DNA from 4 places in the Brenneria sp. L3-3C-1 genome. Region 3 is predicted to be linked to each of the others. Evidence: predicted binding sites of a transcription regulator. Region 3 holds the regulator's gene; each other region holds the start of a gene.

What was found. The regulator sigma-54, encoded in region 3, starts transcription at its own class of promoters, with help from an activator protein. The targets are predictions, from matches to a motif close to GTTGGCACANNTTTCGCTNT.
Region 1: a site for sigma-54 is predicted at 997-1,016, ahead of JG725_RS07420 (amino acid ABC transporter substrate-binding protein). Genes of this name have one in related genera too.
Region 2: a site for sigma-54 is predicted at 1,162-1,181, ahead of glnK (P-II family nitrogen regulator). Genes of this name have one in related genera too.
Region 4: a site for sigma-54 is predicted at 704-723, ahead of glnA (glutamate--ammonia ligase). Genes of this name have one in related genera too.

What each region holds. Positions count from the first base shown of each region.
Region 1 is NZ_JAEMHF010000002.1:209,894-212,101, reverse strand. Features, by position in the region: gene JG725_RS07420 (amino acid ABC transporter substrate-binding protein) at 44-943, opposite strand; gene lnt (apolipoprotein N-acyltransferase) at 1,445-2,208, opposite strand, start outside.
Region 2 is NZ_JAEMHF010000002.1:334,838-337,045, reverse strand. Features, by position in the region: gene JG725_RS07995 (SmdB family multidrug efflux ABC transporter permease/ATP-binding protein) at 1-928, shown strand, start outside; gene glnK (P-II family nitrogen regulator) at 1,269-1,607, shown strand; gene amtB (ammonium transporter AmtB) at 1,644-2,208, shown strand, end outside.
Region 3 is NZ_JAEMHF010000004.1:219,901-222,108, forward strand. Features, by position in the region: gene lptB (LPS export ABC transporter ATP-binding protein) at 1-595, shown strand, start outside; gene rpoN (RNA polymerase factor sigma-54) at 652-2,085, shown strand; gene hpf (ribosome hibernation promoting factor) at 2,109-2,208, shown strand, end outside.
Region 4 is NZ_JAEMHF010000009.1:15,189-17,396, reverse strand. Features, by position in the region: gene typA (ribosome-dependent GTPase TypA) at 1-431, opposite strand, end outside; gene glnA (glutamate--ammonia ligase) at 801-2,208, shown strand, end outside.

The DNA of each region.
Region 1 (2,208 bases), on a different contig from region 3:
GCAATCATAGGGCAGAGCGTTCTGCCCTTATTCTCATTATTAATTAGTTTAAAGCCTTATCATTTGGCGCGCTGAACAGGGCTTTCATTTCGTCAGAAAGTTCGAAATTCAAATTGAGATCTCTTGGCGGAATGGGTTGTTTGAACCAGCGATCAAACCATTTTTCCGCTTCACCGGAGGTTTGTACTGAAGCGATGGTTTCATCGACCAGCTGTTTGAACTGAGGATCGTCTTTACGCAACATACAGCCGTAAGCTTCTTCCGACTGGGCGGTGCCGACGATATCCCACTGATCGGCATTTCTGGCTTTGGCGCGTTCACCGGCCAGCAACGCGTCATCCATCATAAAGGCCACGGCACGGCTGCTTTCCAGCGTACGGAAAGAGTCGCCATGGTCTTTGGCGCTGATGATGCGCATTTTCAACTGTTTTTCATCGTTCAGCTTATTCAACAGAACTTCAGAGGTGGTGCCGGAGGTGACGACGACGGTTTTACCCGCCAGGTCAGGGAAGTCTTTAATGCCGGAGTCTTTTTTAGTTAACAGACGCGTACCGACAACGAAAATCGTGTTGGAGAAAGCGGCCTGTTTCTGACGTTCCAGGTTATTGGTCGTCGAACCACATTCCAGATCGAAGGTTCCGTTCTGCAAGAGTGGAATACGGTTTTGAGACGTGATAGGCAACAGCTTGACTTGCAGGTTAGGCGCATCCAGTTTCGTCTTGATGGCTTCTACGATTTGATCCGAATAGGCCTGCGAGTAACCGACGACTTTTTGTTGGTTATCGTAATAAGAAAAAGGAACGGATGATTCACGGTGGCCGATAACGATAACGCCATTATCTTTTACTTTTTTCAGCGTACCCGTCAGTTCTTCGGCCTGAGCCGCCAGGCTGGCTGTGGTGCCGAGCAGAAGCAGTGATAGTGCCAGTTTACGCATTTGCATGTTCTAACTCCTTTGCTGTAGTTATGGCGCTGTAATTGTGGATCTGTAGTTGTATAGCTAAAATCGTGCCGCTAAATCAATGCTGACGTTCTGCTACTTCCGCGGTACCAAAATCATGCACCGCTAAAGAGCGACGTAACGATGTATACTGTTAAAAAGTAGCTTATTGTAAATAAATTGATGTCGAAATGTTTGTTTTTTGCGAGTCACTCCGCACCAAATGGCGGCAATAAAGTCCATATGCACAAACATGGTGCAGCGTTTGCTCTGAAAGCGTGCTTTTTCAGTGCGAAACGGCAAAAAACGTTGAGACAATCATTTACAATAATAGAAATAAGCAAAACACATGCCAGTTAATAACAATACCTGATAGGCATCAAGGCGCGACCAGTCGGCGACTGAGCGATTCCGCCGTCGCGTGAAAGGGGAACGACGGAGGTGACTTGGAAAATGAAAGCATAAAGGCATGCGTTAACATGCCTTGAGTGGGGGGAGAAGAGGCTAACGGCGGCGCAGGCTGAAGATAATGGCGAAAAAGCCGCCGAGCAGGCTAATCGCCCACAGCGGCCAGGAACCGAAACGCGCATAGGGCGTAAGCCCGGAAGTGGGAACGATGCGGGTATCCAGTACCGCGCGGGTAAACTGCGGCAGGCTGGCGCTGATTTCGCCGTCAGGCGCGATCACCGCGGTCACGCCATTGTTGGTGCCGCGAATCAACGGGCGGCCTAATTCCAGCGCGCGCATCCGCGCCATCTGGAAGTGCTGCCACGGTCCGATAGAGTGACCGAACCAGGCGTCGTTCGAAATGGTTAACAGCATATCGGTGTCTTCACGGAAGTTATCCCGCATTTGCTGGCCCAGAATAATTTCATAACAGATGGCTGGCGTCAGCTTATAGCCGTTAACATTCAACTGTGGTTGGAGATAATTGCCGCGGCTGAAAGAGGACATCGGCAAATCGAAAAGCGGAGCGATCGGGCGCAGCAGCGTCTCCAGCGGGACAAACTCGCCGAACGGCACCAGATGATGTTTGTTGTAACGGTTACTGGTCGGGTAGCGGTACGGGGTTTGGTCACCCAGCACGATAATGCTGTTGTAATAGTCATACTGCGCGCCATTGCGACGCGTATCAACAATGCCGGTGACCAGACTGCTATTGCGGCGGCGCAGCAGCTCATCAACCTGGGTAAGATAAGCTCCCTGATGGTTTTCGACATCGGGAACGGCTGATTCAGGCCAGATAATAATCGAGGCTTTATCTGCAT
Region 2 (2,208 bases), on a different contig from region 3:
TGCGTTTATTAATTATCTCGGGCGCCTAAACGAGCCATTAATTGAGTTGACCACCCAGCAGTCGATGTTGCAACAGGCGGTGGTCGCCGGTGAACGGATCTTCGAACTGATGGACGGGGCGAAGCAAGGCTATGGCGGCGACGCGCGGCCGCTTACCCAGGGGCGCGTCGAGATTAATGATGTTTCCTTTTCTTACGGTACGGACAAAAACGTCCTGCAACATATCTCACTGACTATACCGGCCCGGGGGTTTGTTGCGCTGGTCGGGCATACCGGCAGCGGCAAAAGTACGCTGGCCAGCCTGTTGATGGGATATTACTCGCCGGATAAAGGTGAAATTCTTCTGGATGGGCGTCCGTTGCCGACCTTATCGCATCAGGCGTTACGCCAGAGCATCGCGATGGTGCAGCAGGATCCCGTGGTGCTGGCTGAGTCTATGTATACCAATGTTACGTTGGGCCGTGATATCAGTGAAGACGACGTATGGCGAGTGCTCGATATTGTGCAGCTATCCGATCTGGTGCGTTCGTTTCCTGACGGGCTCCATACTCACGTTGGGGAGCAGGGGAACAATTTGTCCACCGGGCAGAAACAGCTGTTGGCGATCGCCAGGGTGCTGGTGCAAACCCCCAAGATCCTGATCCTGGATGAAGCAACCGCGAACATTGATTCCGGAACGGAACAGGCGGTGCAAAAGGCGTTAAACATCATACGGGCGCAAACCACGCTGATTGTTATCGCTCATCGCTTATCGACGATTGTCGAGGCCGACACGATTATGGTGCTCCATCATGGACAAACCGTCGAACAAGGCACGCACGAGCAGTTGTTGCGCCAGCAGGGACGTTATTACCAGATGTATCAGTTGCAACTGGCGGGAGAGGAACTGGCGGCGGCGGTTACCCATGAGTCTGCTCCGGTGTCGTGATCGGGATGCACCTATAAGTACAACCACAGGCCGCGGGCTGTTCGTTGCTTCGCACCATCACTAAGCATATTCATTCTGTTTTTAGCCGCCATGCACTAAAATTACGCGTATTGCACCTAAGTGGTGCGATGCGTGCGCCGCTTTATTTGATTTTTTTTCTCCGGAGAGTCTTTTCTCGCCATCAACAGACCTGAACCACGTTCGGTTCCTTGATATCCGTAAGATAAATCATTTATGGCACACCCTTTGCTTTAATCATTGCGTGAAGATAATTCGAAACGATCGTAATCCGAGATAGCAGCGGACGTAAGTCTGAACTTAACGGTTAGGGGGATGATGAATGAAACTGGTTACTGTGGTGATAAAACCATTCAAGCTGGAAGATGTGCGCGAAGCCTTATCTTCCGTCGGCATTCAGGGACTCACGGTCACTGAAGTGAAAGGATTTGGACGTCAGAAAGGGCACGCTGAGTTGTATCGTGGCGCGGAATACAGCGTTAACTTTTTGCCAAAAGTAAAAATTGATATCGCGATTGCTGATGATCAACTGGATGAGGTTATTGATGTGATCAGTAAAGCGGCCTATACCGGAAAAATTGGCGATGGTAAGATTTTTGTCGCTGAATTACAAAGAGTTATTCGTATTCGTACCGGCGAAACCGACGAAGCCGCACTTTAACGCCTGACTTAGATTCGTAAATAGGGATGGATGAAAATGAAAAAACTTGTCTCCTCATTAGGTCTTGGTGTGGCTGCTTTGCTCCCGTCCTGGGCGATGGCTGCCGCACCAACGATCGATAAAGCAGATAATGCGTTTATTATGATTTGTACCGCGTTGGTACTGTTTATGACTATACCTGGAATTGCCCTGTTTTATGGCGGTCTGATTCGTTCCAAGAACGTGCTTTCCATGCTGTCTCAGGTGATAATTTCTTTTGCGCTGGTTTGTATTCTATGGGTCGTCTACGGCTATAGCCTGGCTTTCAGTGAAGGTAACGCTTTCTTTGGCGGTTTTTCCAACTTCATGTTGAACGGTATTACCATTGATTCGATCACCGGAACATTTTATCAGTATGTTCATGTGGCTTATCAGGCTTCTTTCGCCTGTATCACTGTGGCGCTGATTGTGGGAGCCATTGCTGAGCGTATCCGTTTCTCTGCGGTGCTGATCTTTGTTGCGCTGTGGCTGACTTTCTCCTACCTGCCGATGACCCATATGGTATGGGGTGGCGGTTATCTGGCGGCCGATGGCGCTCTGGACTTTGCAGGCGGCACCGTCG
Region 3 (2,208 bases):
GACGTTTTATATGGTTGTGGGGATCGTGCCGCGCGATGCAGGGCGGATCGTGATCGATGATGAAGATATCAGCCTGCTGCCTCTTCACGATCGCGCGCTGCGCGGGATTGGCTATTTACCGCAGGAAGCGTCGATCTTTCGCCGGCTGAGCGTGTATGACAATCTGATGGCGATATTACAGATCCGCAAGGATCTGACCTCGGAACAGCAGGAAGATCGCGCCAATGAACTAATGGAAGAATTCCATATTATTCATTTGCGCGATAGTCTGGGACAATCGCTTTCCGGTGGCGAAAGACGCCGGGTGGAAATTGCCCGCGCGCTGGCGGCGAATCCTAAATTCATCCTGCTGGATGAGCCTTTCGCCGGCGTCGATCCTATTTCGGTGATTGATATAAAAAAAATAATCGAACATCTGCGCGACAGCGGACTGGGCGTGTTGATTACCGATCATAACGTCCGCGAAACGCTGGATGTCTGTGAGCGCGCCTATATCGTCAGTCAGGGGCATTTAATCGCTCACGGCTCACCTACGGAAATTCTGGCCGACGAACAGGTAAAACGTGTCTATCTGGGCGAAGGCTTCCGACTCTGATAGGGTAGGATTTTTTAATTGACGACATAAAATAAATATAAGGAAGTTAGCGCTACATGAAGCAAGGTTTGCAACTCAGGCTTAGCCAGCAACTGGCCATGACTCCGCAGCTACAACAGGCGATCCGTCTGTTGCAACTGTCCACGCTTGAACTGCAACAAGAGATCCAATTGGCGCTGGAAAGCAATCCGTTACTAGAGCAAACGGACAATCATGAAGAAATAGAGTCTTTCGAGACAACCGACAGTGATTCACTGGATACCGGTGAAGCGCTTGAGCACAAGGACATGCCGGAAGAGTTACCGCTTGACGCGACCTGGGACGAAATCTATTCCGCAGGCACGCCGTCGGGCACCGGCACCGATTATCGTGATGAAGAGTTGCCGATCTACCAGGGCGAAACCACTCAGACGCTTCAGGATTACCTGATGTGGCAGGTCGAGCTGACGCCTTTTTCCGATACCGATGCCGCCATCGCCACCTCTATCGTCGATGCCGTGGACAACACCGGTTATCTCACCGTGCCGCTGGAAGATATTCTCGACAGCATCGGCGATGAAAACGTCACGCTGGATGAAGTGGAAGCCGTGCTCAAACGCGTACAGCGTTTTGATCCCGTTGGCGTCGCCGCCCGCGATCTGCGCGATTGTCTGCTGGTTCAGCTTTCCCAGTTTGCGGACGATACGCCTCGTCTTACCGAAGCCCGACTGATTGTCAGCGACCATCTCGATCTGCTGGCCAACCATGATTTCCGCAGCCTGATCCGCGCCACACGGTTAAAAGAAGAGGCGCTGAAAGAAGCATTGGCGCTGATTCAGTCCCTCGATCCCCGTCCGGGGCAGTCAATTAATACCGGCGAGTCCGAATACGTCATTCCCGACGTGCTGGTACGCAAAATCCAGGGACACTGGGTGGTGGAGCTGAATACCGACAGCGTTCCGCGGTTACAGATTAATCAGCAATATGCCGCGCTGGGCAACAGCGCGCGCAGCGACAGCGACGGTCAGTTTATCCGCAGCCATCTACAGGAAGCGCGCTGGTTAATAAAAAGCCTGGAAAGCCGTAATGATACCCTGCTCAAAGTCACCCGCTGCATTGTCGAACAGCAGCAGGATTTTTTTGAACAGGGCGAAGAATTCATGAAACCGATGGTGCTGGCGGATATTGCCCAGGTGGTGGATATGCATGAATCCACGATTTCCCGGGTGACGACGCAAAAGTTTCTGCACAGCCCCCGCGGCATTTTTGAACTAAAATATTTCTTCTCCAGCCACGTAAATACCGACAGCGGGGGTGAAGCTTCGTCGACGGCTATCCGGGCACTGGTTAAAAAATTAATTGCTGCGGAAAATCCCGCCAAACCGCTAAGCGACAGCAAGCTGACCACGTTGCTTTCTGAACAGGGCATCATTGTGGCGCGGCGTACCGTGGCGAAATACCGAGAGTCTTTATCTATCCCACCGTCGAACCAGCGTAAACAACTGGTTTGATCTCAACAGAGAAGGAAGACACTATGCAGCTCAACATTACCGGACACCACATCGAAATTACGGAACCGCTGCGCGATTTCGTGAACACCAAGTTTGCCAAATTAGAGCAATATTTCGACCGCA
Region 4 (2,208 bases), on a different contig from region 3:
ACCTGATCGACAACCCAGTCTGGACGCGCGCCGGGGCGGTCGACCTTGTTGATTACCACGATCGGTTTCAGACCATTAGCGAATGCTTTTTTGGTCACGAAACGGGTCTGCGGCATCGGGCCATCCATTGCATCAACGACTAACAGCACCGAGTCGACCATCGACATAACACGTTCAACCTCACCGCCAAAGTCGGCGTGTCCCGGTGTATCCACGATGTTAATACGGTAGTCTTTCCAATTAATGGCGGTATTTTTGGCGAGGATGGTAATTCCACGCTCTTTCTCCAAATCGTTGGAGTCCATTACACGTTCGGTTGCTTCAGTGCGTTCTCCGAAAGTTCCGGATTGTTGCAACAACTTATCAACCAGGGTGGTTTTCCCATGGTCAACGTGCGCAATAATGGCGATGTTACGCAAATTTTCGATCACAGCTTTGCCTCAGGCATTTAGAAATAGCGCGCTATTGTACACGTATTAATCGAGGGACTAAACAAGATCACAAGCATCTATGATAAACAACCTGATGCTGCTTACTTTGTGATCCCTTTCACGGTGCAAAAGCGCTACAAGTTGGCACCTGCGCACCATATTAGTGCACACATTCACCCATAAAGCACCATTTTGGTGCCATCTGCTATAATGGTGCAGCGGGTTTTGATAAGGAAAGCCCCAAAGGGCAACACATCGCACTAATTTAAAAAGTTGGCACACTTTTAGCTTTAGTCTACTCACGGTAACAACATCAATCCACAACGATATTCGTTCCACGACGATAAATGACAATCGGGAGAACCAAGTATGTCCGCAGAACATGTTTTGACGATGCTGAATGAACATGAAGTGAAGTTTGTTGATTTGCGCTTCACCGATACCAAAGGCAAAGAACAGCACGTCACCATTCCGGCTCACCAAGTTAATGCCGATTTCTTTGAAGAAGGCAAAATGTTTGATGGTTCCTCGATTGGCGGCTGGAAAGGCATTAACGAATCCGACATGGTATTGATGCCGGATGCCAGCACTGCGGTCATCGATCCGTTCTTTGAAGAATCCACGCTGATCATCCGTTGTGACATCCTGGAACCCGGCACCATGCAGGGTTACGATCGCGATCCGCGTTCCATCTCCAAACGCGCCGAAGATTTCCTGCGTTCTTCCGGTATTGCCGATACCGTTCTGTTCGGGCCGGAACCTGAATTTTTCCTGTTTGACGACGTTCGTTTCGGCAGCAGCATCTCCGGCTCCCATGTCACTATCGATGATATCGAGGGCGCCTGGAACTCCAGCAAAGAATACGAAGGCGGCAACAAAGGTCACCGTCCGGGAGTAAAAGGCGGTTACTTCCCTGTTCCTCCGGTAGACTCTTCACAGGACATCCGTTCCACCATGTGTCTGACCATGGAGGAAATGGGACTGGTGGTTGAAGCTCATCACCACGAAGTCGCAACCGCTGGTCAGAACGAAGTGGCTACCCGCTTCAACACCATGACCAAAAAAGCTGACGAAATTCAGATCTACAAATACGTGGTGCACAACGTTGCTCACGCATTCGGCAAAACCGCCACCTTTATGCCTAAGCCGATGTTCGGCGATAACGGTTCCGGTATGCACTGCCATATGTCGTTAGCCAAAAACGGCGCCAATCTATTCTCCGGCGACAAATACGGCGGCCTGTCTGAAACCGCGCTGTTCTATATCGGCGGTATCATCAAACACGCGAAAGCCATCAACGCGCTGACCAACCCCAGCACCAACTCCTACAAGCGTCTGGTTCCTGGCTACGAAGCGCCGGTCATGCTGGCTTATTCCGCACGTAACCGTTCCGCCTCTATCCGTATCCCGGTGGTTGCCAGCCCGAAAGCGCGCCGTATTGAAGTCCGTTTCCCGGATCCGGCCGCTAACCCGTATCTGGCATTCTCTGCGCTGCTGATGGCCGGCCTGGACGGGATCATCAACAAGATCCATCCTGGCGATGCGATGGATAAGAACCTGTACGATTTGCCGCCGGAAGAAGCGAGCGAAATCCCAACGGTTGCAGGTTCGCTGGAGGAAGCGCTGAACGCGCTGGATGCGGATCGCGAATTCCTGACTCGTGGCGGCGTATTCACCGATGACACGATTGATGCCTATATCGAACTGCGTAAAGCGGAAAATGACCGCGTTCGCATGACGCCGCATCCGGTTGAGTTCGAACTGTACTACAGCGTTT